4 regions of the Streptomyces sp. NPDC048462 genome follow, and region 4 is predicted to be linked to each of the others. Evidence: riboswitches for the same ligand, from Rfam matches in the RefSeq annotation. Region 4 holds a riboswitch; each other region holds the start of a gene.
What was found. Region 4 has a riboswitch for cyclic di-AMP ahead of ACGFU6_RS09070 (M23 family metallopeptidase). Riboswitches for the same ligand answer to the same signal wherever they lie in the genome.
Positions count from the first base shown of each region.

Region 1: linked by a shared signal. The riboswitch ahead of ACGFU6_RS18395 (transglycosylase family protein) and the one ahead of ACGFU6_RS09070 (M23 family metallopeptidase) in region 4 are both predicted to bind cyclic di-AMP.
Region 2: linked by a shared signal. The riboswitch ahead of ACGFU6_RS14200 (NlpC/P60 family protein) and the one ahead of ACGFU6_RS09070 (M23 family metallopeptidase) in region 4 are both predicted to bind cyclic di-AMP.
Region 3: linked by a shared signal. The riboswitch ahead of ACGFU6_RS24040 (C40 family peptidase) and the one ahead of ACGFU6_RS09070 (M23 family metallopeptidase) in region 4 are both predicted to bind cyclic di-AMP.

Region 1 is NZ_JBICXG010000010.1:27,254-34,939, forward strand. Features, by position in the region: gene ACGFU6_RS18375 (exopolyphosphatase) at 1-674, opposite strand, end outside; gene ACGFU6_RS18380 (DUF501 domain-containing protein) at 738-1,277, opposite strand; gene ACGFU6_RS18385 (septum formation initiator family protein) at 1,358-1,828, opposite strand; gene eno (phosphopyruvate hydratase) at 1,927-3,207, opposite strand; gene ACGFU6_RS18395 (transglycosylase family protein) at 3,514-4,260, opposite strand; cyclic di-AMP (ydaO/yuaA leader) riboswitch at 4,265-4,436, opposite strand; gene ACGFU6_RS18400 (transglycosylase family protein) at 4,819-5,787, opposite strand; gene ACGFU6_RS18405 (cytochrome P450) at 5,893-7,206, opposite strand; gene ACGFU6_RS18410 (nucleoside triphosphate pyrophosphohydrolase) at 7,216-7,686, opposite strand, start outside.
Region 2 is NZ_JBICXG010000006.1:293,184-300,869, reverse strand. Features, by position in the region: gene ACGFU6_RS14200 (NlpC/P60 family protein) at 3-1,178, opposite strand; cyclic di-AMP (ydaO/yuaA leader) riboswitch at 1,177-1,329, opposite strand; gene pcrA (DNA helicase PcrA) at 1,599-4,037, shown strand; gene ACGFU6_RS14190 (M23 family metallopeptidase) at 4,080-5,588, opposite strand; gene ACGFU6_RS14185 (hypothetical protein) at 6,013-6,600, opposite strand; gene ACGFU6_RS14180 (esterase/lipase family protein) at 7,113-7,686, opposite strand, start outside.
Region 3 is NZ_JBICXG010000015.1:39,356-47,041, forward strand. Features, by position in the region: gene ACGFU6_RS24030 (ATP-dependent Clp protease proteolytic subunit) at 82-717, shown strand; gene ACGFU6_RS24035 (hypothetical protein) at 722-1,033, shown strand; cyclic di-AMP (ydaO/yuaA leader) riboswitch at 1,338-1,534, shown strand; gene ACGFU6_RS24040 (C40 family peptidase) at 1,538-2,011, shown strand; gene ACGFU6_RS24045 (LysE family translocator) at 2,045-2,701, opposite strand; gene ACGFU6_RS24050 (LysR family transcriptional regulator) at 2,774-3,718, shown strand; gene ACGFU6_RS24055 (ATP-binding protein) at 3,744-4,175, opposite strand; gene ACGFU6_RS24060 (helix-turn-helix domain-containing protein) at 4,411-5,271, shown strand; gene ACGFU6_RS24065 (DUF397 domain-containing protein) at 5,297-5,503, shown strand; gene ACGFU6_RS24070 (8-amino-7-oxononanoate synthase) at 5,520-6,662, opposite strand; gene bioB (biotin synthase BioB) at 6,805-7,686, shown strand, end outside.
Region 4 is NZ_JBICXG010000004.1:114,649-122,334, forward strand. Features, by position in the region: gene ACGFU6_RS09055 (DNA topoisomerase (ATP-hydrolyzing) subunit A) at 1-1,370, opposite strand, end outside; gene ACGFU6_RS09060 (M16 family metallopeptidase) at 1,642-3,018, shown strand; gene ACGFU6_RS09065 (M16 family metallopeptidase) at 3,045-4,427, shown strand; cyclic di-AMP (ydaO/yuaA leader) riboswitch at 4,639-4,805, shown strand; gene ACGFU6_RS09070 (M23 family metallopeptidase) at 4,818-5,621, shown strand; gene ACGFU6_RS09075 (GntR family transcriptional regulator) at 5,843-6,553, shown strand; gene ACGFU6_RS09080 (HPr family phosphocarrier protein) at 6,753-7,034, opposite strand; gene ACGFU6_RS09085 (GNAT family N-acetyltransferase) at 7,207-7,686, shown strand, end outside.

The DNA.
Region 1 (7,686 bases), on a different contig from region 4:
GCCACCGTGGTGACCGTGCCGGCCAGGCCCACCAGCGTGCCGGCCCCGGTGAGCGGGACGCTGCGCCCGGCGAGGTCCAGCGCGGCGGCGACATCCGCGCGGATCGCGTCGGCAGCCTCCGGCGTGGGCGGGTCGACGACCGCGCCGTCCCGCGAGAGATGGCGCTCGGTCATCCGCACGCAGCCGATGTCCACGGACCGGGCCGCCCGCACCCGGTCGTCGCCGACGACGAACTCGGTCGAGCCGCCGCCGATGTCCACGACGAGGTACGGCTTCGCCAGGTCGTCGCGCCCGGCCAGCTCCTTGGTGGCCCCGTCGAAGGAGAACTCCGCCTCCTGGTCACCGCTGATCACCTCGGGCTCGACGCCCAGGATGTCCAGCACCCCGCGGACGAACTCGTCCCGGTTCTCCGCGTCCCGCGAGGCCGAGGTGGCGACGAAGCGGACCCTCTCGGCGCCGTGCTCCTTGATCACCGCCGCGTACTGCCGGCACGCGGCGAACGTCCGCTCCAGCGCCTCGGGGGCGAGCCGCCCGGTCCGGTCGACGCCCTGGCCGAGCCGGACGATCTCCATCCGCCGGTCGAGCTCGGTGAACTCCCCGGTGGCGGGGTCGGCGTCCGCCACCAGCAGACGGATCGAGTTGGTACCGCAGTCGATGGCGGCCACACGCGTCATGTCTTCAAGCCTCTCCGGCATTTGAGGATCGGGGGTGCGGGGGCGGAGCCCCCCGGGGGTGGGTCAGCCCTCGTCCGAGTCCGGCACGCCGCAGGGCGACACGCACGGACCCTTGCGCCACCACTCCGGCAGCATCGCGATCGCCTCGTCCCCCAGCGGGTTCACCCCCGGCCCCGCGGCCAGCGAGTGCCCCACGAGCACGTGCAGGCACTTCACCCGGTCCGGCATGCCCCCCGCGCTCGGGAAGCCCTCCAGCACCTCGATGGCGTCACGCCGCGCGATGTAGTCCTCGTGCGCGGCCCGGTACGCGGCCGCCAGCGCGGGGTCCGTACCGAGGCGCTCGGTCATCTCCCGCATGACCCCGTTCGCCTCCAGCGTGCCGATCGCGGACGCCGCACGCGGGCACGTCAGGTAGTACGTCGTGGGGAACGGCGTACCGTCCTCCAGCCGGGGCTGCGTCTCGACCACGTCCGGGTTGCCGCACGGGCAGCGGTGCGCGATGGCGCGCAGCCCACGCGGCGGGCGCCCCAGCTGCTGCTGGAACGCGGCGATGTCCGCGTCGGTGGGCGCGGTGGACTCGGTCTGGGGAGGGGGCGTTTCCATGCCTGCCTAGGTTCTGATCGGGCCCCTTGAACTGCGGTTGCGCAGACGAACGGGGAAATGCGAAAGGACGGGAACGCGGGTCAGCCCCGGTCGGCGCTGTCGACGCCGTCCCACAGGTTGGAGTGCCACGGCCGGCCGGACTCGTCCGGCTCTCCGTTGCGCTCCTTGACCGCGTCGGGATCGACCACGGTGTAGCCGGTCTCCCCCGGAAGAAGGTAGTGCAGGTGCTCGCGGGCCAGCCGCTTGATGTACGCGTTGTCCTGGAGGCGCGCCTTCTCGTCGCGCAGCTCCTCGGTGCGTGCCTCGGCCTCCTGCGCGAGCCGCTCCTGGTCCGCGATCTCGTCGCGCTGCGACACGTACTGCCGCATCGGGTACGCGAGGGCGACGATCAGGGAGCAGACGACCAGGGCCAGGAAGGCCGCCCGGCCGGTGAGGCGGGAGCGGCGGGCCTGGCGCTTGCTCTGGGAACGGTAGACGCGGGCTGCGGTCTGCTCACCGAGCAGCCTCAGCCGGGTCGCGGTGGAGAACCGGTCCCGGTCCTTCGCGGCCATGTCTCCGCCTCCCCATTACGCACGTCCGTCCCCGCACACGGTACGGGACCGAGTGCGGGGACGGACGGAGGCCGGGTCGCTGGACCCGGTCGGGCTTGTCAGCCCTTGAACCGCGGGAACGCCGAGCGGCCCGCGTACACCGCGGCGTCGTCGAGGATCTCCTCGATGCGCAGCAGCTGGTTGTACTTGGCGACACGGTCCGAGCGGGCCGGGGCGCCGGTCTTGATCTGGCCGCAGTTCACGGCGACCGCGAGGTCGGCGATGGTGACGTCCTCGGTCTCGCCGGAGCGGTGGGACATCATGCACTTGAAGCCGTTGCGCTGGGCCAGCTCGACGGCGTCCAGGGTCTCGGTCAGCGAACCGATCTGGTTGACCTTGACGAGCAGGGCGTTGGCGGAGCCCTCCTCGATGCCCCGGGCCAGGCGCTCCGGGTTGGTGACGAAGAGGTCGTCGCCGACGATCTGCACCTTGGCGCCGATCTTGTCGGTGATGACCTTCCAGCCGGCCCAGTCGTCCTCGTACAGCGGGTCCTCGATGGAGACCAGCGGGTACGCGGAGACGAGCTCCTCGTAGTACTCGGTCATCTCGGCGGCCGAGCGGGACTTGCCCTCGAACTCGTACGTGCCGTCCTTGTAGAACTCGGACGCGGCGACGTCGAGCGCGAGCGCGATGTCCTTGCCGGGGGCGTAACCGGCTTCCTTGATCGCCTCGACGATGAGGTCGAGCGCGGCGCGGTTGGACTCCAGGTTCGGCGCGAAGCCGCCCTCGTCACCGAGACCGGTGGACAGGCCCTTGGTCTTCAGGACCTTCTTCAGGGTGTGGTAGACCTCGGCGCCCCAGCGCAGGGCCTCGGAGAACGACTCCGCGCCGATCGGGGCGATCATGAACTCCTGGATGTCCACGTTGGAGTCGGCGTGCGACCCACCGTTGAGGATGTTCATCATCGGGACGGGCAGCAGGTGCGCGTTCGGGCCACCGAGGTAGCGGAACAGCGGCAGGTCCGAGGCCTCGGACGCGGCGTGGGCGACGGCGAGCGAGACGCCGAGGATGGCGTTGGCGCCGAGCGAGCCCTTGTTCTCGGTAGCGTCCAGGTCGAACATGGCCTGGTCGATCAGCCGCTGCTCGGTCGCGTCGTAGCCGACGAGCTCCGGGCCGATCTGCTCGATCACGGCGAGGACCGCCTTCTCGACGCCCTTCCCGTGGTAGCGGTTGGGGTCACCGTCGCGAAGCTCAATGGCCTCGAACGCACCGGTGGAGGCTCCGGACGGAACGGCAGCACGACCCGTGCTGCCGTCGTCGAGGCCAACCTCGACCTCGACCGTGGGGTTGCCCCGGGAGTCGAGGATTTCCCGGGCTACGACGACGTCGATGGACGGCACGAGGCATCTCCTTCTGGGATATGACGCTGGTTGCGCAGGGTCGCTTTGGCCTTGCGACAAGAGCCTAACCGGCCCGGCCGTCTCAGTCGGCCGCCCGCCCGTCCCCTGGGACGAAAAAGGACCCAAGGGCGGTGATAGCGGGGCGAACAACCAGAAATTTACTGACCAGTAACTACAACAGTTGAACAATCACCCGGAGTTTCCCGGCCCGTCGGGCCCGCAGACCGGCGACCGACAGACCCCGGCCCGGCACGCGTGGGGGGAAGACGCGGGCCGGGCCGGGCGATCGGCGAGGAGAGTGCCGGACTACTTCACCAGGTGCAGCTGCTGCCCCGGGAAGATCATGTCGGCGTCCTTGACGATGTCCTTGTTCAGCTTGAACAGCTGCTCCCAGCCGCCCTTGACGTCGTGGTCGGCCGCGATCTTGCTCAGCGAGTCGCCGGTGACGACCTTGTACTCGCCGTCACCCTTCTTGACCTTCTCGCCGGTCGGGGTGGTCACGGTCTTCTTCTGCTCGGCCTTGGGGGCGGTCGAGCGGTCCGAGCGGTTGGTGGCCGGGGCCTCGGTGCGCTCGGCCTTCTTCGGCTCGGCCTGCTGGGCCGGGGCGGACTCCTGCTTGGGAGCGGACTCCTGCTTGGGAGCGGCGGAGCCGGTGTCGACACCCGGGTCCACGCCGTCGTTGCTCAGGTTGCCGGCACCGGCGCAGGACCAGGCGCCCGGTCCCTGCATGTCGAGGAGCTTCTCGGCCACGGCGATCTGCTGGGACTTGCTGGCCAGGTCGGCGCGGGCCGCGTACTGCGTACCGCCGGCGGCGGCCCAGCTGGACTGCGAGAACTGCAGACCGCCGTAGTAGCCGTTGCCGGTGTTGATGGACCAGTTGCCGCCGGACTCGCACTGGGCGACCGCGTCCCACGTGGAGACGGAGGCGGCGGAGGCGCCGGTGGCACCCATCAGGGGCACGGCGATGGCGGCACCGGTCACACCGGCGAGCGTGGCGATACGGACGGCCCTGGACGGGCGGCGGTGCTTGTTGCCCTTGCTGTTGAGCAGCATCGAGACTTCTCCTCACCGACGCCTGCGAGGTGAGCTGTCGGGTTCGGGCCAAGTGAGTTGCCCGGTCGCACGTCCTAGCGCACGACTTAACCCCAAGCCGGTCCTGATCCGTCCTGCGACGATCGGGCCCGGCACTTACCTGGGTCCCCCGCTCCTGCCTACGGCGCTTTACGCGTCTGTTCCCTTCGACCGACGGCAGGATTCGGCGTGACGGTCGACGGGGCCCGCGGTGCGAGCGGTTCTGACCGTAAACACACGCAACCCCTACATTCAAAGAAGGACATACCGGATAAACAGCCCTTCCTTGCATCGGATAAACGCCTGTTTGCGCAGGTCGGAACGGATGCGGAGGGAGCTCCCGGACAAGACGCGCCAGTTCACGCAAAGAGACCCATGTCTCACTTAGTTCAAAGTGGGACATAGGTCTCTTAAGTACCCCGGATTCGAGGTGATTTCAGCTGTTGATCAGACCGTTTCCACGGCCGCTTCCACCGCTGCTTCCAGGGCGGCCCTGACTGGGCCTCAGCCGGTCGCCTCAGTTGGTCGTCCCGGCCGGTCTCAGCCGGCCTTCACGCCGAGGTCGAGGTGCTGACCGGGCAGGATGAGGTCCGGGTCGGAGCCGACGGCCGCCTTGTTGGCCTCGTACAGCCCGGTCCAGCCGCCGGGCAGCTCCTGCGCGTCGGCGATCGCCCAGAGGTTGTCGCCGGGCCGGACGGTGTACGTGCCGTCGGCGGCAGGCGCACCCTTGGCGCGCCCGTCACCTTCGCCACGCGAGGCGTGCCGCCCCGAGTCCCGCCCGTCGCCGGTCCGCTCCGGGGCCGGCGCACCGCGGTGCTTGCCGCCCGTCTCGGCGGCCGGAGAGGCTCCGTCCCGGCCGTCCGCGGGGCCGGTCTCGCCGGAGGAGCCGGACGCCGGAGGCGTGGCGTCCGGGGAGGCCGAGGCGTCCGGCTTGCGGTCCTTGCTGTCCTTGCTGTCGGCCGGGCCGGCCGTGGAGTCGTCCGACGGGGCCTTCGTCTTGTCCTCGGCCGCGTCGTCCGCCGGGTCGGCGCTCTTCGACGGGTCGGCACTCGCGGACGGGTCCGCGCTCTCCGACGGGTCGGCGGCCGGGGTGGCGGCCGGATCGACGCCCGGGTCGACGCCCGGCAGGGATCCGTCCGCGGCGAGGCCGGAGATGACGGCGCAGCTGGGCCACGCCTTCGGCCCCTGGTCGTCCAGCACCTTCTCCGCCACGGCGATCTGCTGCGAGCGGCTGGCGAGGTCCGCGCGCGAGGCGTACGCCTCGCCGCCGTAGGACTTCCAGACCTCCTGCGAGAACTGCAGGCCGCCGTAGAAGCCGTTGCCGAGGTCGGCACTCCACATGCCGCCGCTCTCGCACTCCGCGACCCGGTCCCAGGTCGAGGCGTCGGCGGCGTGCGCACCTGCCGCGCCGAGCAGCGGGATGGCGATGGCCGATCCGGTCACGCCTGCGGCGACGATGATCGCGGGTGCCTGCCGAGGGCGACGGTGTCTGCCGTTCGCGGAGCCCATGGGAATGCCTTCCGTGTGACTGACGAGTGACTGGTGAGTCGAACGGTGAACCTAGCGGGACTCGAACGTGTGTCACAAGTCGATGCAGCGGAGATCACGCGAAAGTCACAATGTTGACAGAGTGTCACCTTCGTCGGTGACGGCCCCGGGGGTGAACTCCACCGGGAGCGTGCGCAGTCCACGCATGATGAGCCCGCCACGCCAGCGCAAATCGGCAGCTTCTCCCGCAAGTCGCAGGTCCGGGAGGCGTTTCAACAACGTGGCCAGCGCGGCCTGTCCCTCCAGCCGGGCGAGCGGCGCTCCCAGGCAGTAATGGATGCCGTGCCCGTAGCCGAGGTGCTGATTGTCACGCCGTGAGAGGTCGAGCGTGTCCGGGCCGTCGAAGCGCTCCGGGTCCCGGTCGGCGGCGGCGAGCACCACGAGCACGGGGTCGCCCGCGCCGACCCGCTGCCCGCCGATGGTCAGCGGCTCGGTGGCGTACCGCCAGGTCGCGAGCTCCACCGGGCCGTCGAACCGCAGCAGTTCCTCGACCGCGGTGGCCAGCAGCCCCGTCTCCCCCTCGGCCAGGGACCGCTGGAGCCGCTCGCGCTGCTCCGGGTGACCCAGCAGGGTGTGGACGCCGTTGCCGATGAGGTTCACAGTCGTCTCAAAACCGGCAAACAGGATAATAAAGGCCATCGCGGCGGCCTCGTTCTCGGTCAGGTGCTCACCGTGGTCGCTCGCCCGGATGAGCCCCGAGATCAGGTCGTCCCCGGGGTTCTCGCGCTTGCGGTGGATGAGTTCGAGCAGATATCCGCGCATCTTCTTCACGGAACGGGCCACCCCGCCGCGCGGGCCGCCGCCGTGGCGGATCATCATGCCCGCCCAGTCCCGGAAGTCGTCCTGGTCCTCGGGCGGGACACCCAGCAGGTCGCAGATGGCGTAGATGGGGAGAGGGAAGGCGAACTCGTGGATGAGGTCCGCCTCCCCCTTCTCGACGAAGGAGTCGAGAAGGCGGTCCGTCAGCTCCTGCACGCGCGGCGCGAACTCCGCGATGCGCCGGGGCGTGAACGCCTTGGACACCAGACGCCGCAGCCGGGTGTGGTCGGGCGGGTCGATGTTCAGCAGATGCGTCATCAGCTCGGCCTTGCGCTCGCCCGGGATCCCCGTCTTCCCCTTGGCGTGCGCGGACTCGGCGTGATGGGCCGGGTTCTTGGACAGCCGGGCGTCGGCGAGGGCCTGCCTGGCGTCCGCGTACCGCGTCACCAGCCAGGCCTCGACCCCGCTGGGCAGCGTGGTGCGGTGGACGGGGCTGTGCTCGCGCAGCCAGGCGTACGCGGGATACGGGTCGGTGGCGAACTCCCACGTGAAGAGTTCGGGGGCGGGCGGCACGGCGTCGGCCGGGTGGGCGGGGCCGGTGCCGGCGGGGCTGTCGTTCACCCCCCGACGTTATCCGTTGCCCTCCGCCGCCCTGATGGCGTCCCGGTAGGCGCGGCCCGCGGCGCGCAGGGCGGCTTCCGGGTCGGTGCCGTCCTCCTGGGCGCGTACGGCCAGGGCGAGGAGCCGGTAGCCGATGTCGCCGCCCTCGCCGTCGGGGAGCGGCACGTCGAGTCCGGCGGTGGCGGCGCGGCCGGCCAGCTTCGCGGCGAGCGCCAGGGCGGGCTGGCCGAGGGGGACGCCGTCGGTGACGGACTCGCGCTGCTTCTCGATCGCCTTGGTCCGCAGCCAGTGCGCGTGGACGTCCTGCGGCGTCTCGGCGCTCTCGTCGCCGAAGACGTGCGGGTGGCGGTGGATCAGCTTCTCGACGAGGGTGGCGGCGACGTCGTCCACCGAGAACGGCTCCTGCTCGTCCTCCTCGGCGATGCGCGCGTGGAAGACGACCTGGAGCAGTACGTCGCCGAGCTCCTCGCGCAGCTCCTC
Region 2 (7,686 bases), on a different contig from region 4:
CCCTAGCCGGGGCGCACGCTCCCGTAGATCGGCATGTAGAAGATCGACTCCTCGCGCACGTTGGCCCCCGGCTTCGGCGCGTGGATCATCATGCCGTCGCCCTTGTAGATGCCGACGTGGCTGATGTCGTCGTAGAAGAAGACCAGGTCCCCGGGCCGCAGGTCATCCGTGGCGATCCGGGTGCCGACGTTCACCTGGTCCCAGGTGGTCCGCGGAATGGTGACGCCCGCAGCCTTCCAGGCCGCCTGGGTCAGCCCCGAGCAGTCGTACGAGGACGGGCCGGTCGCCCCCCAGACGTACGGCTTGCCGAGCTGGGCCCTGGCGAACGCGAGGACCTTCTCGGCCTTCGTCGAGGCGCTGCTGTCCGAACCCGAACCCGAATCCGACCCGGTGCCGGCATCCGAGCCCGTTCCGGTGTCCGAGCCGGTCCCGCTTCCCGCTTCCTTGGCCTTGCGGTCGGCCTCGGCCTCCGCGGCGGCCTGCTTCTTCGCCAGCTCCGCCGCCTTGCGCTTGGCCTCGGCCTTCTTCTTCTGCTCCAGCTCGGCCAGCCGCGCCTTCTCCTCGGCGGTCAGCTTCGACAGCAGCGTGCGCGCCTCGGTCAGCTTCGTCTGCACGTTCTGCTTGCTGGTGCGCAGCTTGGTCTGCGTCGCGGTGAGCGTCTCCAGGCTCGTCACCGCCTCGGCACGCTTCTTCGACGCCTCGGCCTGCTTCGTACGGAAGTCCGTGACGGCCTGCTGCTGGTTCGAGGCCATCCGGTCCATGAGATGGGTCTGGTCGAAGAACGACTGCGGGTCGTTGGCCAGGAAGAAGGTGGCGGTCGGCGCGAGCGCGCCGTCGCGGTACTGGGCGGCCGCGTAGTTGCCGAGGGTGCGGCGGGCGTCGTTCAGCTTGTCGGCGCGCTTGGCGATGTCGTCCAGCAGCGTGTCCACCTTGGTGCGCTGCTCGGCGGACGCCTCTTTCGCCTCGTCGTAGTGCTGGGTGGCGGTGCCCGCCTCCCGGTACAGGGCGTCGACCTTCTTCTGGACGTCCTCGATGCCGGGCTTCGGGGCCGGGGCCGCGAGCGCGCTCTGTGTGGACAGCAGGGTCACCGAGGCGAGCGCGGCCGTCGTGAACCCGATGGCCGGGGCGGAGCTGCGCACCCGGGGGCGCGGTTTGCGATGCGATGCCAAGGCCGGCATCTCCTTCCGTGGACCGCCTACCGGGTTAGCTGTCGGGTTCGGGCGGAACGGAAGGCTGCCCTACGGTCCTGGTGGGGGTTTCGGACCGATTCACCCCGGTGCTGCGTGTGGGTCCCCGGTTCCGGACCCCTGGAGGCGGCCCGGATTCGACGTGGACGCCCGCTCGGCGTGGTTCGCCTCTTGGGGGTACGGGCCGTCCGAACGAGCACGCTAGCCAACTCATGGTGCCGCTGTGAAGGTTGATGTTCGATATGCCCGATACGTTTTCGTGACCTTGCGGAAGCCGTGCGGTCCGGCCCGGCGCGGCGCGCGAATTCCCTACGCAGGGTGGGCCGGGCGTCGCCGTGTGTGGCCCCGGACGGTGTGCGTTTCCCCATGCGGCCCCGGGGTGTCAGTGCGGCCGCCTAGACTCGGACAGCGATGAGCAGCCTCTTTGACGACAGTTTCCTGGCCGGCCTCCAGCACACGGAGGAAGGGCCCCCGCCGCCCCCCGAGGACTCCGCACCCGAAGCGGTGCCGGAGGACCTCTTCTCAGGCGTGTTCGACGGGCCCCCGCCGCCCCGCGACGCGTACTACCGGGACGGCGCCCACCGCCCGGTCATCGACGCCGTCGCGCTGCTCGACGGGCTGAACACCGAGCAGCGTGCCGCCGTCGTGCACGCGGGCTCCCCGCTGCTCATCGTCGCCGGGGCCGGTTCCGGCAAGACCCGGGTGCTGACCCACCGCATCGCCCACCTGCTGGCCGAGCGCGGCGTGCACCCCGGGCAGATCCTGGCGATCACCTTCACCAACAAGGCCGCGGGCGAGATGAAGGAGCGCGTCGAGCAGCTCGTCGGCCCCCGCGCCAACGCCATGTGGGTCATGACCTTCCACAGCGCGTGCGTACGGATCCTGCGCCGCGAGTCGAAGAAGCTCGGCTTCACCTCCTCGTTCTCGATCTACGACGCCGCGGACTCCAAGCGGCTGATGGCCCTGGTCTGCCGCGATCTCGACCTCGATCCGAAGCGCTTCCCGCCGAAGTCGTTCACGGCCAAGGTGTCGAACCTGAAGAACGAGCTGATAGACGAGGAGACCTTCGCCGGCCAGGCCACGGACGGTTTCGAGAAGACCCTCGCCCAGGCCTACGCGATGTACCAGTCCCGGCTGCGCGAGGCCAACGCGCTGGACTTCGACGACATCATCATGACGACGGTGCACCTGCTCCAGGCCTTCCCCGACGTCGCCGAGCACTACCGCCGCCGCTTCCGGCACGTCCTGGTCGACGAGTACCAGGACACCAACCACGCCCAGTACACGCTCGTACGGGAACTGGTCGGCCCGGCCGGTGCCGCCGACGCCCCCGGCGAGCTGTGCGTCGTGGGTGACGCCGACCAGTCGATCTACGCCTTCCGCGGCGCGACGATCCGCAACATCCTCCAGTTCGAGGAGGACTACCCGGACGCGACCACGATCCTGCTGGAGCAGAACTACCGCTCCACCCAGACGATCCTGTCCGCGGCCAACGCCGTCATCGAGCGCAACGAGAGCCGCCGCCCGAAGAACCTCTGGACCAACGCCGGCTCCGGCACCCGGATCACCGGCTATGTCGCGGACACCGAGCACGACGAGGCGCAGTTCGTCGCGGACGAGATCGACCGGCTGACCGACGCGGGCGACGCCAAGGCCGGTGACGTCGCGATCTTCTACCGGACGAACGCGCAGTCCCGTGTCTTCGAGGAGATCTTCATCCGGGTCGGCCTGCCCTACAAGGTCGTCGGCGGTGTGCGCTTCTACGAGCGCAAGGAGGTCCGGGACGTCCTGGCCTACCTCCGGGTCCTGTCCAACCCCGAGGACACGGTCCCGCTGCGCCGCATCCTGAACGTGCCCAAGCGCGGCATCGGGGACCGGGCCGAGGCGATGATCGACGCCCTGTCGCTGCGCGAGAAGATCACCTTCCCGCAGGCGCTGCGCCGCGTCGACGAGGCGTACGGCATGGCCGCGCGTTCCGCGAACGCCGTCAAGCGGTTCAACACGCTGATGGAGGAGCTGCGCACGATCGTCGAGTCGGGCGCGGGCCCCGCGGTGGTGCTGGAGGCCGTCATGGAGCGGACCGGCTACCTGGCCGAGCTCCAGGCCTCCACCGACCCGCAGGACGAGACCCGGATTGAGAACCTCCAGGAGCTCGCCTCCGTCGCACTCGAATTCGAGCAGGACCGGGGCGAGGAGGAGGGGGCGGGGACGCTCGCCGAGTTCCTGGAGCGGGTCGCGCTGGTCGCCGACTCCGACCAGATCCCCGACGAGGACACCGACGGCTCCGGAGTCGTCACGCTGATGACCCTGCACACGGCGAAGGGCCTCGAATTCCCGGTGGTCTTCCTCACCGGCATGGAGGACGGCGTCTTCCCGCACATGCGGGCCCTGGGCCAGGTCAAGGAGCTGGAGGAGGAGCGCCGGCTCGCCTACGTCGGCATCACCCGCGCCCGCGAGCGGCTCTATCTGACCCGGGCGTCGATGCGCAGCGCGTGGGGCCAGCCCTCGTACAACCCGCCGTCGCGGTTCCTGGAGGAGATCCCGGAGCAGCACCTGGAGTGGAAGCGCAAGGGCCCGATGGGCGCCCCTGCGGGACCGACGTCGGGCATCACCTCGTCGCTGTCCTCGTCCCGTTCGCGCTCCGGGCCCTCGGGCTTCGCGACGCGGCGGACGTCGGACAAGCCCACGATCACGCTGGTGGTCGGCGACCGGGTCACCCACGACCAGTTCGGTCTGGGCACGGTGACGGCGGTCGACGGCATCGGGGACCAGGCGAAGGCCACGGTCGACTTCGGGGACGAGCGGCCGAAGAAGCTGCTGCTGCGGTACGCCCCGGTCCAGAAGCTGTAGCGCTCCGGCCCGGGACGCCCCGGGCCGGAACGAGGGGCCAGGTCAGGTCGGGTCGATGCCGTGGCTGCGGAGCCAGGGCAGCGGGTCGACGGCCGCGCCGCCGCCGGGCCGCACCTCGAAGTGCATGTGGGGGCCCGTCGAGTTGCCGGAGTTCCCGGAGTGCGCGATCACGTCACCGGCCTTGACGTGGCCCGAGCGGATCCGGGTGCTGCTGAGGTGGCAGTACCAGGTCTCGGTGCCGTCGGCCATCGTGACGATGGCCATGTTCCCGTAGGCGGTGTTGAACTGCGTACGGACCGTGCCGTCGGTCGCCGCCATCACCGGAGTGCCGTACTGCACGGGGAAGTCGATGCCCGTGTGCACGGACATCCAGTTGACCCCGGCCTGGCCGAAGTACGCGCTGAGACCGTGATCCTTGACCGGCATGACGTACTTGGGGCGCAGGGCCTCCTTGCGGGCGGCCTCCTCCTCGCGCTTCTTCTTCTCGGTGGCCTGCCGCTCCTTCAGGTCGATGCGCTCCTGGGTGCGGCTGGCGCGGTCCGCGAAGTTCTCCGCGTCGGCGCTGAGGTTGGCGAGCTGGGTGTCCAGCTTGTTGTTGGCGGCGACGGGCTCGACCGTCCCGGGGTCGGCGGCCGCCATCGTCGTGGTGTCGTCCTTCTTCTCCTCGCCGCCGCCCATGCCGCCCACGGAGGCGGCGGCGATGCCCGCCACGCTCATCACGCAGGCGGAGGGAACGGCGACGGTGAGGAGAGCGGAGCGCTTGGCGGGCGAACGCCTGCGGCTGCGGCTGCCACCGCGGGAGACCTGACGGCCTGCGGGGCGGTGGGAGTCGGCGGGGGACGGGGGCGGTTCCGGGACCGGCTCCGACTCGGGCTCCGGCTCCGGGAGGCTGAACTCGGCGGTTCGGGAGGGTTCGTAGGCCTCGTGCGCCTCGGCTACCTCGTATGTCCCGTACGCCTCAGGTGTTCCGTACGACTCGTGCGTCTCGTACGGATGCTGCCGGGTCTGTTCGGATTCGTGCGATGCCGTCAAATTCTGCGACGTCTGCTGTGCGTGCTCGGGCGTGGCGCCCGCGTTCCAGGCGGTGGCGTCGTACGCGCCGGAGTCGTATCCCGCGGTGTCGGCGCTCGACCACTGGCCGTTGGCGTACCAGCCGGAGGTGTCCCACTGGCCCGATGCGTCCGGGGCGCCGCCCTGCGACGGGATGTTCGCGCCGTGACCGTCGGTCGTCGCCCAGGCGGCTGTGGTGTCGTACTGCTGCGGCGCCGCGTCGTACTGGGGGTACTGCTGGGGGTGGGGGGCGTAGGCCGCGTAACCGCTGGTGTGGTCGTACTCGGCGGTCCGGTGTGCGCCGGTGTCCCACTGGGTGCTGTCGTACTGCCCGCTGTATCCGGTCTGGCCGTTGTCGTACGGGGCCGCGTAACCGGTCGTGGTGTCGTACGAACCGTCGTAACCGCTGGGGAGGGAGCCGAAGAGCGGGTCGTCGTCGAAGCCGCCTGTGGAGTGGCTGTCGTATCCGACATACCCGGCGTGGGGGTGCTGGTCGTTCACCAACTTCTCTCTCGCCTCGGCAGCAGGACCTTGGTCCGGGGCCCGTGGGGGACCCCGGGGGAAAGCAGTGGCCGCGACTGTACCCGGCGGTATGCGACACCGACAATCTTCCACGGCCCGCGGGTGCTCCAGAAACGGGCAATCGGCCGTCTTTCGACGGACCACTCACACAGCCTTGGCTCTATGTTCGAAATTTGTTCTATTGGGGGGAGTGGTGTCAGCCGTTGACGCGGTGTCCATCGGGGGTCCGGGGCGATCCCGCCACCGAGCTCGTGGCTGTCGCGCCAGGCGCCGGTGCCACTCCCCCCGGTGACGGTTGGTTCACGGACGGCGGTGAGCGGGCGGGGGATTGAGGGTTCGGGGGAGGCCTCGTGGATCAGTAGTGGTTCGGTCCGCCGGCTGCGGCACGGTTCCGCCCGGGGGATCAGCCCACCGTCGGCCAGGGCGGCAGATCTGCGTGCCGGACCCGGTAGCCACCTTTTGCCACGGGCGCGAAGGGGGCCGGTGCCATGCAGGATCCGACCGAATCCATGTGTTCGTCGGAGCCGGTCGTCCAGTTCACCCCGTCGTCCCAGGAGAACCCCACCCGGTCCCGTGACACCTTCCCGGGTCTGTCCGTGCCGCCGTCATAAACGCTGAACCCCAGCCGCTTTCCCACCCAGTCCGGACCTCCGGTGCTCACCTCGGTGATGACCGCGGTCAGGGTGGCGCTGCTGCCGGGCGCGGTCACCAGACAGTCGACCGTGCCCTCGGCGGTATAGGTGATGCCCCTCTCCGCGGAGTAGTGCGAGACCTTCACCGTGCCGTACGCGTCGGTCGGCAGTCCGGTAGGTACGCCGGGAAAAGGCCTGCTGTAGGGGGCGGCGTGCGCGTCGAAGGCCAGCGAGCGGATGTCGGCGTCTTCCAGGTACGGCAGACGGAACTCGGCGGATCCGGTGACGTCCGCCCGTACCGGTCGTTCCCGTGAGCGGACGGACGCTGTCGCACCAGTGGCCGCGGTGGCGGAAGCCATGATCGCTACAGCGATGGCCAAGGCCGCTGCCCCGCGGGTGCGGAACAGGGAACTCGCGGGATTCACACGGCTCATGGGGGCCTCCGGTCGATGATGTGGTGCGGGCGGAAGATGTCCGCTGCCCGCTTGCACCAATGCTCTGATCCGCGGGCGCCGGTTGCGTCATCCCGAAGAGTCGTCCGCCCGTGCGACTGAGGTCGGAGGACCGGGGAAGGCGTGCGTCCCCGGGCTGACCGGGGTTGCCGTGGAAGAAGCGCCGACCCGGTCGGACGCTGTCGGTCTGACCTGCCGAGGGAGGCTCATCGGGCCGCGCTCCCAGGGGCCTTCGCGCCGCTGGGCCGCTGCTGCGGAGGCCGCCACTGATGCCCCCGGAATCGAGACATTCCGGCCGGCCGCTGCTGGTCACTGATCACCGCCGAAGGGCACTCCTGATCACTGCGAGCCGTCCTCGGGGGGTGGCGGCTCCCTGCCGGCCGACCGGCGGGCAGGGAGCAGGCTGGTAGACCGTGGCCTCAGGCCACGGACGCGGCGCCGGTGGCCTCGCGCGCCGCCCCGTCCGCGTCGAGCGCCTGGCGGATTCCGGCGGCCACGGCCGGGTGCACGGGCAGCGCGAGATGGCCGATCCCGCTGACCCGCACGTTGACCGCGTCGAGGTCGGGGTGCTCGATGCAGGCCGCCTCGGCGGGGACGACGACCTGGTCCAGCTCGCTCCAGAAGCTGATGAACCGGGTGCGGCAGCCGGGCGCCGGCAGCCGGAGCTCCTCGATCGGGGCGGAGCCGCTGCGCATCTGCCGCACGATCGGGTGGGCGCTGGCCAGCGGGGCGACGGCGGTGCCGGCGTGCGGCGTGCCGAGGGTGACCAGGGTGCGGACGCGCCGGTCACCGCCGAGCCGCTGTACGTAGTAGCGCGCTATCAGGCCGCCCAGGCTGTGTCCTACGACGTCGACCTCGCGGTGTCCGGTGCGGGCGCAGATCTCCTCGATGTGGCGGCCGAGCAGCTCGGCGGCGGTGCGGATGTCGCAGGTCAGCGGGGAGTAGTTGAGCGATTCCAGATGGCGCCAGCCGTGCCGGGCCAGTGAGCGGCGC
Region 3 (7,686 bases), on a different contig from region 4:
GTACGTCCTGTACGTTTTTCACAGACGTGTGCGCGGCGCCCCTCCGGGGCCCCCGCGCGCCCCGGAGGAGAGGTCCTCGCCATGCACCGCCCCGCCGCACGCCACGTACTGCCCGAGTTCACCGAGCGCACGTCCCAGGGGACCCGCACGCTTGACCCCTACTCCAAGCTCCTCGCCGAACGAGTCGTCTTCCTGGGCACCCCGGTCGACGACATCGCCGCCAGCGACCTGGTCGCACAGTTCATGTACCTGGAGTACGACGCACCCGACCGGCCCATCCAGCTCTACATCAACTCGCCCGGCGGCTCGTTCGGGGCCATGACGGCGGTGTACGACACGATGGCGTACCTGACCTGCGAGGTGGAGACCTTCTGCCTCGGCCAGGCCGGCGCCGGCGCGGCCGTGCTGCTGGCCGCGGGAGCTCCCGGCCGCCGGCACGCACTGCCCGGCGCACGGGTCGTGGTGCAGCAGCCCGAACTCGCCGAGCCCGTGCAGGGACAGCCGTCCGACCTGGAGATCGAGGCGCGGGAACTGCTGCGGATGCGCGAGACGCTGACGGGCATGCTGGCCCGTCACACCGGCCGCCCCGCCGAGGAGATCACCGCCGACACCGAGCGCGACCTGATCCTCGACGCCGAGGGCGCCAAGGCGTATGGGCTGGTCGACCACATCGTGCAGAACCGCGGGCCCGCGGCGCTGCCGCCCGTCACGAGGTGAACCGATGGCGCAGCCACCGGATTTCCCGCCACTGCCCGCCCTCACCCGAGCGGAGGGCGAGTTCATCGACCGCTATCTGGAGGTCGTCGACCAGCTGGGCCGGATCAACCCGGCCCGCGCGGACAGTACCTATGGGGCCCTGCGCGCCGCGCAGGCTCTCGCCTCGCACGCGGTGGCGCTGCGGGAGGCGCTCGCGCTGATGCACGAGCGGGGCGAGACGCAGATCCACTCCGACACGTTGACGCGGGCGTTACGGGTGCTGGACGGCGAGCGCCGAGCCGGGCGGCTCACCGTGCCACCCGACCCGCCGAGTTGATCAACTCCCCCGCACCGACACGCCCGACGGGTGGATCAATTTCTCTCGCTCGTTCGGCGCAGGTGTTACCTCGCACGAGGGACGGGTCAACTTGCGCTTTCGAGGTGGGCCATGGGTGAAATCCGCCGTTCCACCCCTGATACCGCAACGGCTGGAGAAGTGCTGCGACTCCCCGCAAGGCCCCTGTCCACCCGAACGGGTCAGTCGTGACGAGCCTCACATATCACCGTTTCACCTCGGAAATCCGGCGTTCGGTGAGTCAAGATCCCTGGGACGACAAGCCCCCGCCACCGCGGCGGGGCGGTCCGGGCGGACGCCGAGTCCTGCCGCTGTCCGGATGCCTGGTCGACAGGAGTGGATCGGCAGGAGTGGAGGACCCAAGCACAACGGGCCGACCGGACTTCCGGTCGTCCCTCGGGGTGAAGCCGCCTTGTGCGGCCGGGCGACTTCGCCGGCCCGAACCCGACAGGTCATCCTTCACAGGCGGCTGACGAAGGGTTGCGCATGACTGCGCAGGTTCATGTCCCGTCTCTCCTCGCTCGGGCCACGACGGCCTCGATCATGACGCTCGCCGCCGTCGGCGGCACGCTGTTCGTCCCCGGCGCCGTGACCGACGCCCAGGCCGCGACTCATTCGATGAAGGCGCTCAACATCGCCGCGTCGAAGAAGGGATCGCCCTACCGGTGGGGCGCCACCGGCCCCAGCCGTTTCGACTGCTCCGGGCTGACGCTCTACTCGTTCAAGAAGGCGGGCAAGAAGCTCCCGCGCACGGCCCAGCAGCAGTACAACAAGACCCGCCACATCTCGGCGTCGAAGCGGCAACGCGGCGATCTGGTCTTCTTCCATTCGGGCCGCAGCATCTTCCACGTGGGCATCTACGCAGGCAGCGGCAAGATCTGGCACTCGCCGAAGACCGGCGCCGTGGTGCGGCTGGAGAGGATCTGGACGAAGAGCGTCTACTACGGCCGGGTCGGCTGACGCCGCCGCACCCCACCGGACGCATGGCTCCCGTCAGTGCAGCAGGGTGCCGGTCACCAGCACAGCCCCCAGCACGGTGAGTGCCGCGCCGCTGCCGCCCTCGATCGCGCGGGCGGTACGCGGCCGGCGCAGCCACCGGCCCAGCCGGTCCACCAGGAGCGCCACGGCCGGGAACCAGATCAGGGCCAGCAGCACGACGATCGCGGCGAGCAGCAGCGTCCTGGGCAGCGGGGCGGCCCCGGCCGGGACGAACTGCGGAAGCAGGCTGAGGAAGAGCACCGGGGCCTTGGGGTTCAGCGCGTTGGTCAGGAAGCCCTGGCGCAGTGCGCGCCGGGTCCCGACGGCAGCCTCCGCGTCCGCCTTGCCGTCCGGGTGGTCCGCCGTGGTCCCGGTGGCGTTCGCCCGCCCCTTTCGGGCCGAGCGCAGTGCGCTGACGCCCAGGTAGAGCACGTACGCCCCGCCCAGGAGCTGCACCGTGCGGAACAGCACCGGCACCGCCACCAGCACGGCGGCCAGCCCGGCGACGGCGAGCGCGGTGTGGACGAGCAGTCCCCCGGCCACGCCGAGCGCGGTCGCCACCCCCGCCGACCGCGAGGCGAGAGCGTTGCGTACGACGACGGTGAAATCCGCTCCGGGAAGCGCGACCATGACGGCCGCGACTCCGAGGAAGGCGGTCAGCTGGGCATCCATGGCTCCACCCTGGACCCGAACAGCCTTTAGCATGTACTTGCAATCTTGTGGGTCTGCCAAAAGGAACGCTTAATGTACGACCCGACACGGCTGGCGGCGCTGGTGGCGGTCGCCGAGGCCGGTTCGATCACCCGGGCCGCCGTCCGCCTGGGCTACACCGCCCCCGCGCTCTCCCAGCAGCTCGCCAAGCTGGAGCGGGAGGCCGGTGCCGCACTGCTGGTACGGCACCACCGGGGCGCCCGGCTGACCGCTGCGGGCGAGCTGCTCGCCGGCCGGGCCAGACGGGTCCTGGACGAGATGGACCAGGCGCGCCACGAGCTGGCGCGGCTGGCCGGGCTCTCCGGCGGGCGCCTGCGGGTCGGCACCTTCACCACGGCCGGCATCCATCTGCTGCCTCCCGTGCTGAGCGCCTTCCGCCGGGCGCACCCGGACGTGGAGCTGATCGTCACGGAGTACGAGCCGCCCGGCGGGGTGGCGGCCGTGGCCGGCGGCGAGGTCGACCTCGCGCTGACCCACGCGTACGAACCGGCCGCCACGGCGCCGCTCCCCTCGGGGCTCAGCGCCGAGCCGCTGCTGGTCGAGGAGCTGGTGCTGATCACCGCGGTCGGTCAGGTCCTGGCCGACGGCAGCGGGCGGCTCCCGGTGACGGACCTCGCGGGCCGGCCGCTGATCAGCAGCGCCCCCACCCATCCGCCTCGGCGCGGGGTGGAGAACGCACTGGCCGAGGCGGGCGCACTGCCCGCGGTGGTCTGTGAGTCGCCCGGCTACGCCCTGGTGTGCGCACTGGTCAGCGCGGGCATCGGGATCGCGGTGGTACCGGAGATGGTCGCGGCCATGTCCCCGACGCCGTTGTCGGTGCGGAGGCTGGAGCCGGCGGCGTTCCGGCGGACCATTTCGGTGGTGCACCGCGGTGACCGGTCGAGCGCGGCGGCGGCAACTCTTCGGGCCCTGTTGCGGAGCGGGTTCGGCCGGGCGGCCGCCGCGCCCCCGGGGAACCGGACCGCCGCATCCCAGTGACCCGGGCGACCGGCTGCGGGACCGGTCAGGTCTGGACGGGGACGCTCCAGGGGAGCGCGATCCAGACGGTCTTGCCGCCATCGGCGGTGGGTGTGACGGTCAGCCGGCCACCGTACTCCTTGGCCAGTGAACGGATGATCACCATGCCGCGCCCGTTGTCCTGCTGAACGGCGGCCGGCAGTCGCTGGGGCCAGCGGGGGTGACTGTCCGTCACTCCGAGGTGCAGTTGCTCCTCGCGCTCAAGGCGGAGGTCGACGGTGAAGGTGGGCGACTGGCCGAACGTGTGCTGGACGGCGTTGGTCGTGAGCTCCGAGACGATCAGCCGGACGGTGTCGGCGGCGTCGCTCCCGTCCGGCAGTCCCCATTCGGCCAATACCCGGGCCACGTACCTGCGGGCCGCGGAGACCGAAACCGGCTCGCTCGGCAGAGTGACGCTCGCCTCTTGATGGTCCGCCATGGCCGGCCGCCCCTTTCCCGCCCGGAACCGACCCGCGATCGGTCCGTGCTGTGCTTCGCGCCAGATTGCCACTGATGCTGCCCTCTGCGACGGCGATCCACCAAGATATGCATATATCTGTCGCTCAAAGCGGTGAACTCTTCGCTGGATACCGTGCGGGCGCGGCACACTGTCCGCTCGGTACGCAGTGGCCGGCACGGGAAGTGGCCGGCGCGCAGCGGGAGGGAGGCACCACATGCAGCACGGCCCTGCGGTGCGACGCCGCAAGCTCGGGGAGGAGCTGCGGAGTCTGCGCCACGCGTCCGGACTCACCAGCCGGGACGCCGCGCAACTGCTCGGCTGGCACCAGTCGAAGGTGAGCCGGATCGAGACGGGTGTCAGTGGGGTGCGGCCGGTGGACGTCACCCGGCTGCTGGACGCGTACACCGTTGAAGACCCGCAGTTGCGCGAGGTCCTGGAGACGCTCGCCGGCTCGGCGGGCGGTGGGGGCGCGGGCTGGTGGCACGCCTATCGCGGCCTCATCCCGCCCCAGTACCGCGACTTCATCAGCCTGGAGTCACAGGCTCGCACCGCCCGCACCCTGGAGACGTCGGTGGTGCCGGGCCTGTTGCAGACCGCCGACTACGCCCGCGCGGTGACCCGCTCGGCGCTCGACGGCCTGCCTTCCGGCCAGTTGGACTCGCTGGTGGAGGTGCGGCTCGCCCGGCAGGGCGTGCTGCGGAGCGAGCCGCCGCTGAGGCTGAGCGCGGTGCTCGACGAGGCGGTGCTGAGGCGCGCGGTCGGCGGCCGGCGGGTCATGCGGGAGCAGCTTCGCCATCTCGTCCGGCTGGCCCAGCTTCCGCATGTGGACCTTCAGTTGCTGCCGTTCTCGGTCGGCGGCTATGTCGGCCTCACCGGACCTTTCGTAATCTTCTCTTTTCCGAGCACTTCTGATCTAGATGTGGTCGTTCTTGACCACTTGACGAGTAGCCTCTATCTGGAGCGGAAAGAAGACCTCGAGGCGTACAGCTCGGCCTTCCGCACTCTGCAGGCGCACGCGCTGTCGCCGGAGCACTCGTTGGACCTGATCGCCACGATCGACCGCGGCGGTCAGTAACTACGGACTGCCCGAGGGGGGCGTCATGTCGGATTGCCTCGCACAGCACGCGTTACGTTGGCGGCGCAGCAGCCGCAGCACCGGAATGAACAACTGCGTGGAAACCGCCGCGTTCGGCGGCGGGCGGCTCGCCGTTCGCGACTCCAAGGATGTGTCCAGGCCACCGCTGCAGTTCACGACTGCGGCGTGGACCTCCTTCGTCACCGGGCTGAGCGCCGACCCGGCCCGCTGACCCGACGGCGGACCGCTCAGGCTTCGGGGGCGGTCCGCCGTACGGTCGCGACCGCGGTTGCGATCTGCTCGTCCGTCAGATCGGCGCGGGCCGTCAGGCGGAGCCGGGAGATGCCGTCCGGTACCGAGGGCGGCCGGAAGCACCCGACCGCCATACCCGCCGCACGGCAGTCGGCCGCCCAGCGGACCGCGGCGTCGGCCGAGGGCGCGCGTACCGAGACCACGGCCGCGTCGGGCCGTACGGCGATCAGACCGGCCTCGGTGAGCTGTTCGTACAGTGCGGTGGCGACCGTGCGGGCCCGGCCCGCTCGTTCCGGTTCGCGGCGCAGCAGCCGCAGGCTGCCGAGTGCGGCACCGGCGGCGGCCGGGGCGAGGCCGGTGTCGAAGATGAACGTGCGGGCGGTGTTGACCAAGTGGTCGATGACCCGGGCGGAGCCGAGGACCGCGCCGCCCTGGCTGCCCAGGGACTTGGAGAGGGTGAGCGTGCCGACCACGCCCTCCGTGCCCGCGAGGCCGGTGGCCGCGAGCGCGCCGCGTCCGCCTTCGCCGAGGACGCCCAGACCGTGCGCGTCGTCGACGAGCAGCCCGGCGCCCCCGTCACGGCAGACCTCGGCCAGCGCGGCCAGCGGAGCGGCGTCGCCGTCGACGGAGAAGACCGAGTCGGTGACCGCCAGCGCCCTTCCGCCGTGCGCGTGCAGGGTCTTGCGCACGGCCTCGGGGTCGGCGTGCGGCACGACGGCGGTCTCGGCACGGGAGAGCCGGCAGCCGTCGACGATCGAGGCGTGGTTGCCCGCGTCCGACACGATCAGGGCGCCCCGGCCGGTGAGTGCGGTGAGGGCGGCCAGGTTGGCCGCGTAGCCGGAGGACAGCACGAGGGCCGCCTCGAAACCGCAGAATTCGGCCAGTTCCTGTTCGAGCTCGGCGTGCAGCGCGGTGGAACCGGTCACCAGCCGGGAGCCGGTGGCCCCGGCACCCCAGCGACGGGCGGCGTCGGCCGCCGCCCCGGTCACTTCCGGGTGTCTGGTCAGGCCGAGGTAGTCGTTGCTGGCGAGATCCAGCAGGTCCGATTCCGCGGGCCGGGGCCGGAGCGTACGGACGAGTCCGGTGTCCGCGCGGCGGCGGGCCTCGTCGTCCATCCAGTCGAACGGGGCGAAGGGCATGTGCAGTCCCTTTGTAGGCAACTCACAGACCTTAACCGGGGGCGAAGCCGGACAGGGTGTGGCCATGCACACACCCTGATGCCGCTCTGTTGTCCGGTTCTTCCTTGGCTCGGAGGCGTGCCGTGCGTCAGGATCATCAACCATGGACCTCCTGAACACGCTGGCGGAGAAGGGGCTGCGGCGCGAGCTGCCGACCCGTGAAGAAGCGCTCGCCGTACTGGCCACGCCGGACGACGATCTGCTCGACGTGGTGGCCGCGGCCGGAAAGGTGCGCCGCCAGTGGTTCGGGCGGCGCGTGAAACTCAACTATCTGGTCAATCTGAAGTCGGGTCTCTGCCCGGAGGACTGCTCGTACTGCTCGCAGCGGCTGGGCTCCAAGGCCGAGATCCTCAAGTACACCTGGCTGAAGCCCGACGAGGCGTCGAAGGCGGCCGCCGCCGGGGTGGCGGGCGGTGCCAAGCGCGTCTGCCTGGTGGCCAGTGGCCGGGGTCCCACCGACCGGGACGTCGACCGGGTCTCGCAGACCATCGAAGCGATCAAGGAGCAACACGAGGGCGTCGAGGTCTGCGCCTGTCTCGGCCTGCTCTCCGACGGTCAGGCCGGCCGGCTGCGATCGGCGGGGGCCGATGCGTACAACCACAACCTGAACACGTCCGAGGGGACGTACGGGGAGATCACGACCACCCACACCTACGCGGACCGCGTGGATACGGTGCACCAGGCGCAGGCGGCCGGACTCTCCGCCTGTTCGGGGCTGATCGCCGGCATGGGTGAGAGCGACTCCGATCTGGTCGATGTCGTCTTCGCGCTGCGCGAGCTCGACCCCGACTCGGTGCCGGTCAACTTCCTGATCCCGTTCGAGGGGACCCCGCTCGCCAAGGAGTGGAACCTGACTCCGCAGCGCTGCCTGCGGATCCTGGCGATGGTGCGGTTCGTCTGCCCGGATGTCGAGGTACGGCTCGCGGGCGGGCGCGAGGTGCATCTGCGTTCGATGCAGCCGCTCGCCCTGCACCTGGTCAACTCG
Region 4 (7,686 bases):
CGGTCCTGCTCGCTCTCCAGCTCGACCCGGTCGAACCGGGTGAGCCGGCGCAGCGGGGTGTCCAGGATGTACTGCGTCTGGACCTCGCTCAGCGAGAAGTGCTCGATGAGCCGGTCCTTGGCCTGTGCCGAGTTGTCGCTGGACCGGATGAGCCGGATGACCTCGTCGATGTCGATCAGCGCGACGAGGAGGCCCTCGACCAGGTGCAGCCGGTTGCGGCGCTTGGTCCGGCGGAACTCGCTGCGCCGGCGCACCACGTCGAAGCGGTGGTCGAGGTAGACCTCCAGAAGCTCCTTGAGGCCCAGGGTGAGCGGCTGTCCGTCGACCAGCGCCACGTTGTTGATGCCGAAGGACTCCTCCATCGGCGTCAGCTTGTAGAGCTGTTCCAGTACGGCCTCGGGCACGAAGCCGTTCTTGACCTCGATGACCAGGCGCAGTCCGTGCGCGCGGTCGGTGAGGTCCTTGACGTCCGCGATGCCCTGGAGCTTCTTCGCCGAGACCAGGTCCTTGATCTTGGCGATCACCTTCTCCGGACCGACGCTGAAGGGCAGTTCGGTGACGACCAGGCCCTTGCGGCGTGCGGTGACGTTCTCCACGGCGACGGTCGCACGGATCTTGAACGAGCCGCGCCCCTTGGCGTAGGCGTCCTTGATGCCGCCGAGGCCCACGATCCGGCCACCGGTCGGCAGGTCGGGGCCGGGGACGAACCGCATCAGGGTGTCCAGGTCCGCGCCCGGATGCTTGATCAGGTGGCGGGCGGCGGCGATGACCTCGCCCAGGTTGTGCGGCGGCATGTTGGTCGCCATGCCGACGGCGATCCCGGTCGTGCCGTTGACCAGGAGGTTCGGATAGGCGGCCGGGAGGACCACCGGCTCCTGCTCCTGGCCGTCGTAGTTCGACTGGAAAGCGACGGTCTCCTCGTCGATCGACTCCGTCATCAACGACGTCGCGTCGGCCATCCGGCACTCGGTGTACCGCATGGCGGCCGGCGGGTCGTCGTTGCCGAGCGAGCCGAAGTTTCCGTGCCCGTCGACGAGAGGGAGCCGCATGGAGAACGGCTGTGCCATCCGCACGAGCGCGTCGTAGATCGACGCGTCCCCGTGCGGGTGCAACTTACCCATGACCTCGCCGACGACACGGGCGCACTTCACATAGCCGCGGTCCGGGCGCAGGCCCATCTCGTTCATCTGGTACACGATGCGTCGGTGCACCGGCTTCAAGCCGTCACGGGCGTCCGGCAGGGCCCGTGAGTAGATCACCGAGTACGCGTACTCAAGGAAGGAGCCCTGCATTTCGTCGACGACGTCGATGTCGAGGATCTTCTCCTCGAAGTCGTCCGGCGGCGGGGTCTTCGTGCTGCGGCGGGCCATCGCGGCTGCGACTCCTTCACGGATTCAAGTTCGGGCAACCTCAGGTTCTGACGCGGACCATTGTGGACCGCCGCACTGACAACTCCGACCTCGACCCGTCCCAAAGGCGGTTCCCGACCCGTTCCGAGGGGGGTTCCGGGCCCGTCCCGAGGGGGTGGGGACCATCTTTTCCGATGACTTGCTCGGCACGGGAACTTCGCCAGGCGTCGGTGCGCTTGCTTACAGTGGCAGGTCTCGCATCACATCCAGTATCGCGATCGAAGGGACGTACATGCCCATGGGTCACACGGCCACAGCCCAGGCCGGCTCCGGCGGCTTGACAGCGACCGAGCACCGTCTGGCCAACGGCCTGCGCGTGGTGCTCTCCGAGGACCATCTGACCCCGGTCGCCGCGGTGTGCCTCTGGTACGACGTCGGCTCGCGCCACGAGGTCGAGGGACGCACCGGTCTGGCTCACCTTTTCGAGCACCTGATGTTCCAGGGCTCGGGCCAGGTCAAGGGGAACGGCCACTTCGAGCTGGTGCAGGGTGCCGGCGGCTCGCTCAACGGCACCACCAGTTTCGAGCGGACCAACTACTTCGAGACGATGCCCACGCACCAGCTGGAGCTGGCCCTGTGGCTCGAGGCCGACCGGATGGGCTCGCTGCTCGCCGCGCTCGACGAGGAGTCCATGGAGAACCAGCGCGACGTCGTCAAGAACGAGCGCCGCCAGCGCTACGACAACGTCCCGTACGGCACCGCCTTCGAGAAGTTGACCGCCCTCGCCTACCCGGAGGGCCACCCGTACCACCACACCCCGATCGGGTCGATGGCGGACCTGGACGCGGCGACCCTCGAGGACGCGCGGGCCTTCTTCCGTACGAACTACGCGCCGAACAACGCGGTGCTCTCGGTCGTCGGTGACATCGACCCCGGGCAGACCCTCGCCTGGATCGAGAAGTACTTCGGCACCATTCCCTCGCACGACGGCAAGCAGCCGCCGAGGGACGGCACGCTGCCCGAGGTGATCGGCGGTGAGCTGCGCGAGGAGGTCCGCGAGGAGGTCCCGGCGCGGGCGCTGATGGCCGCCTACCGGCTGCCGCACGACGGCACCCGCGAGTGCGACGCGGCGGATCTCGCGCTGACCGTGCTGGGCGGCGGCGAGTCGTCCCGGCTGCACAACCGGCTGGTCCGCCGCGACCGGACGGCCGTCGCGGCCGGATTCGGGCTGCTGCGGCTGGCCGGCGCGCCCTCGCTCGGCTGGCTGGACGTCAAGACGTCCGGCGGCGTCGAGGTGGCGCGGATCGAGGCCGCGGTCGACGAGGAGCTCGCCCGGTTCGCCGAGGAGGGCCCCTCGCCCGAGGAGATGGAGCGCGCCCAGGCCCAGTTGGAGCGCGAGTGGCTGGACCGGCTCGGTACGGTCTCCGGCCGCGCCGACGAACTGTGCCGGTTCGCCGTGCTGTTCGGTGACCCGCAGCTCGCCCTGACCGCCGTGCACCGGGTGCTCGACATCGGCGCCGAGGAGGTCCGGGCGGCCGCCAGGGCCCAGCTGCGGCCCGACAACCGGGCGGTGCTGGTCTACGAGCCCGTCGAGTCTGCGGAGCCCGCAGAAGAGGCGGGGACGGACGCCGCCACCGACACCGACGCGCACGAAGGGGCGGACAAGTGAGCGACACTGCCGCGACTGGAGTTTCGATGGAGTACCACCCCCAGCCCGCCCCCGGGACGGCCAGGCCCTGGGCCTTCCCCGCCCCCGAGCGCGGCGCCCTGCCCAACGGCCTCACGGTGCTGCGCTGCCACCGCCCCGGCCAGCAGGTCGTCGCCGTCGAGGTCTTCCTGGAGGCCCCGCTCGACGCCGAGCCCGAGGGCCTGGACGGGGTGGCCACGATCATGTCGCGCGCCCTGTCCGAGGGCACCGACAAGCACAGCGCCGAGGAGTTCGCCGCTGAGCTGGAGCGGTGCGGAGCCACTCTGGACGCCCACGCCGACCACCCCGGCGTCCGGGTCTCCCTGGAGGTTCCCGCCTCCCGCCTCGCCAAGGCGCTCGGCCTGGTCGCCGAGGCCCTGCGGGCACCGGCCTTCGCGGACAGCGAGATCGAGCGGCTGGTGAACAACCGGCTCGACGAGATCCCGCACGAGCAGGCGAACCCCGCCCGGCGCGCGGCCAAGCAGCTCTCCAAGGAGCTCTTCCCGGCCACGGCCCGCATGTCCCGGCCGCGCCAGGGCACCGAGAAGACCGTCGAGCGGATCGACTCCGCGGCCGTGCGCGCCTTCTACGACGCCCACGTCCGTCCGTCCACCGCGACCGCGGTGGTCGTCGGTGACCTCACCGGCATCGATCTGGACGCCCTGCTCGCCGACACCCTGGGCGACTGGTCGGGCAACACCGCCGCGTCCCGGCCGGTCCCGCCGATCACCGCCGACGACACCGGCCGGGTGGTGATCGTGGACCGCCCCGGAGCGGTGCAGACCCAGCTGCTGATCGGGCGGATCGGCGCCGACCGGCACGACAGCGTCTGGCCGGCCCAGGTGCTCGGCACCTACTGCCTGGGCGGCACGCTGACCTCCCGGCTCGACCGGGTACTGCGCGAGGAGAAGGGCTACACCTACGGCGTACGCGCCTTCGCCCAGGTGCTGCGCTCCTCGGCCCGGGACTCCGCCTCGGGGGCGACCGGCGCCGCGATGCTCGCCATCAGCGGATCGGTGGACACGGAGTCCACCGGACCGGCGCTGGAGGACCTGTGGAAGGTGCTGCGGACCCTGGCCGCCGAGGGCCTGACGGACGCCGAACGCGAGACGGCCGTGCAGAACCTCGTGGGCGTGGCACCGCTGAAGTTCGAGACGGCCGCGTCCGTCGCGGCCACCCTCGCCGACCAGGTCGAGCAGCACCTCGCTGACGACTACCAGGCGCAGCTGTACGCGCGCCTCGCCGAGACCGGCACGGTCGAGGCGACGGCAGCCGTGGTCAACGCCTTCCCGGAGGACCGCCTCGTCACGGTCCTGGTCGGGGACGCCGCGCAGATCGAGGAGCCCGTCAGGGCTCTCGGCATCGGAGAGGTCTCGGTCGTCACCGGCTGAGCCGCCACCGCCCCCGACTGCGGGGCGGGAGCGGGGCCCTGGCGGGTCGTCTGCCGCCAGGGCCTTCCTTTTTGCCCGCTTTGGTGGAGAGGTTGCCTGTCTGCCCTGTGGGATGCGCTACAAAACCGCCTGTCCGTTTGGTGCGGGGAAGTACCCCCGCTTAGCGTCGGCCCGGCTGTCCGTCACTCGTATGCCGCATCCGCGACGTACCGGGCAGTCATCGCCGAGTCCCCGTCAGGCGCGAGCCCGGGGAGCCGGGGACCCACACAGTCCCTGGGGTGAATCGGATGACCGTGCCTCGACGAGGCCGGGGATCCGTAGGAGACCTTCCTGCTCCGAACCCGTCAGCTAACCCGGTAGGCGAGAAGGAAGGAAAGGACCAGCCACTTCATGGCGTTCACCCGTGCCACGGGGAAGCACCGTGCCCCGAGCCGTATGACGTGCCGGGGCGCGAGGGCCGTCGGTATCGCGACCCTGGCCACCACCGGCGTCATCGGATCCCTGGCCTCCCCGGCCCTCGCCGCGGACACCGGGGCCCCCGCCGCAGGCGACACCGGCCTCTCCCAGATCATCGCCATCGAGGGCGGCCTGGCCGCCCGGATCGACGCCCAGGCGGACGTGCAGCGGCACCAGGCCGACGCCGCCGAGGCGAAGGCGGAAGCCGAGGCGAAGGCGAAGGCCAGGAAGAAGGCCGAAGCGAAGAAGAAGGCCGAGGCCGCCGCCAGGGCCGAGGAGGCCCGCGAGAGCGAGGCGCGCGCCGCCCGCTCCGCCGAGCGCGCCCGGCTGGGCGCCTTCCAGCTGCCCGTCGCGGGCTCCTATGTGAGCACCGGCTACAAGTCCAGCGGCTCCCTGTGGTCCTCCGGCAGCCACTCCGGCATCGACTTCCACGCCGCCTCCGGCACCTCCGTCGTCGCCGTCGGCGCCGGTACGGTCGTCGAGGCGGGCTGGGGCGGCGCGTACGGCAACAACATCGTGCTCCGGATGACGGACGGTACGTACACCCAGTACGGCCACCTCTCCTCGATCGACGTCTCCGTCGGCCAGAGCGTCGGGCGGGGACACCGGATCGGACTCTCCGGCTCCACCGGCAACGCCACCGGGCCGCACCTCCACTTCGAGGCCCGCACCACCCCCTCGTACGGCTCCGACATGGACCCGGTCGCGTATCTGCGCGCCCACGGCGTCAGCGTCTGACCGGCACGCGGCACCTCACCGAAGGCCCCGGCGTCGCGCCGGGGCCTTCGGCCGTACCCGGCCGCCGGAACGCCGTCCGGCACCCGTTCCCGAACGCCTCCGGGGTCAGAAGATATTCATGAATTTCGGCCCGGCATCGGAAATGCGTCCGCATTGCAATAGAGTCACAGGACAGGCGTCGATCGGCCGCGTTTCGCGGGGATTAAGGCGGAGGTTCGGACATGCGCATTCCGGCGCATTCGGTATGCACGGCAATCCGTGACGACATCGTCTCCGGTGTCTTCGAACGCGGCAGCCGGCTCACCGAGGAAGTGCTCGCACGCCGTTACGGGGTCTCCCGCGTCCCGGTGCGCGAAGCGCTGCGCACCCTGGAGTCCGAGGGCTTCGTCGTCACCCGCAGGCACGCCGGGGCCTGCGTCGCCGAGCCCGACGAGCAGGAGGCGGCGGACCTCCTGGAGGTCCGCATGCTGCTGGAGCCGCTCGGTGCGGCACGGGCCGCCCAGCGCCGCACCGACGCCCACCTCAAGGTCTTGCGCGGTCTGGTCAGGCTGGGCCAGGAGCGGGCCCGCCGGGGCGAGGGCGAGGACCTGCGCTCACTGGGCGGCTGGTTCCACGAGACCCTCGCCCAGGCCTCCGGCAGCCCCGGCCTGATCGCGCTGCTCACCCAGCTACGGCACAAGATCGCCTGGATGTACGCGGTCGAGCAGCCGGCCCGCCCCGCAGAGGCGTGGGCCGAGTACGGGGCCATCGTGGACGCCGTGGCGCGCGGCGACGCGGAACGGGCGAGGGCGCTCGCCGCCCAGCACGCCGAGCGGGCCACCGTCGCGCACCGGCTGCGCCGCCCCGGCCGGCCGGGAGGCGCAGCCGCACCCCCGGCGGCCCGGGTGAGGACTTCGCAACATGCCGTAAACACCCCCGGCGGCCGACATTAACAATTACGCCGTATACAAGGAGCGGCTATTCGGCGGGGCATTCTTTCTGCTGCCCGTTTCGCCGAATCTTCGCCGCCCTGCATTATTCGCGGCGGCCTGCCCGATGGAAAGCATTCCCGTACAAACGAAAGAGCCGCGGCACCCGGTCGGGGGTGCCGCGGCTCTTTCGCGGGAAATCCTGGCGGTCGTGGCCGCTGGGTCAGACGGTCTCCGGGAGCTCGTCGAGCCCCTCGGCGACCAGCTTGGACAGACGGTCCAGAGCGGCCTCGGCGTCGTCGGCGTCGGACGCGAGGATGATCTCCTCGCCGCCCTGGGCGCCGAGCCCGAGCACCGCGAGCATGGAGGCGGCGTTCACCGGGTTGCCGTCGGCCTTGGCGATGGTCACGGGGACGCCGGAGGCCGTGGCGGCACGGACGAAGATGGATGCGGGGCGGGCGTGCAGGCCCTCGGCCCAACCGACGTTGACGCGGCGCTCAGCCATGGTTCTGCCCTTCACGAATCAATGGTTGTCTAGACCAGTCTCTCATGCGGTGCGCGATGCTCCGGCCGACCCGCGGACCCTCCGCGGCCCGGTCCCGCCGGCGGCCGGCCACCCCCAGACTGCCCCGGCCCCGCCCCCCACGCGACCGCTGACGGAGCCGTAGGCTTTGCCCATGGAGCCCTCTGTGGAGCAGAGTCCGCATCACGCCTACCCCGGTCACTGGGAGGCCGACGTGGTGCTCCGTGACGGCGGCACCGCCCGGATCAGGCCGATCACCACGGACGATGCCGAACGGCTGGTCAGCTTCTACGAGCAGGTCTCCCCGGAGTCGAAGTACTACCGCTTCTTCGCGCCCTACCCCCGGCTCTCCGCCAAGGACGTCCACCGCTTCACCCATCACGACTACGTCGACCGGGTGGGGCTCGCCGTCACGGTGGGCGGCGAGTTCATCGCCACCGTCCGCTTCGACCGGATCGACGCCACGGGCCGGCCCGCCTCCGCCCCGGCCGACGAGGCCGAGGTCGCCTTCCTCGTGCAGGACGCGCACCAGGGCCGGGGCGTCGCCTCCACGCTGCTCGAACACATCGCGGCCGTCGCCCGCGAGCGCGGCATCCGGCGCTTCGCCGCCGAGGTGCTGCCCGCCAACAACAAG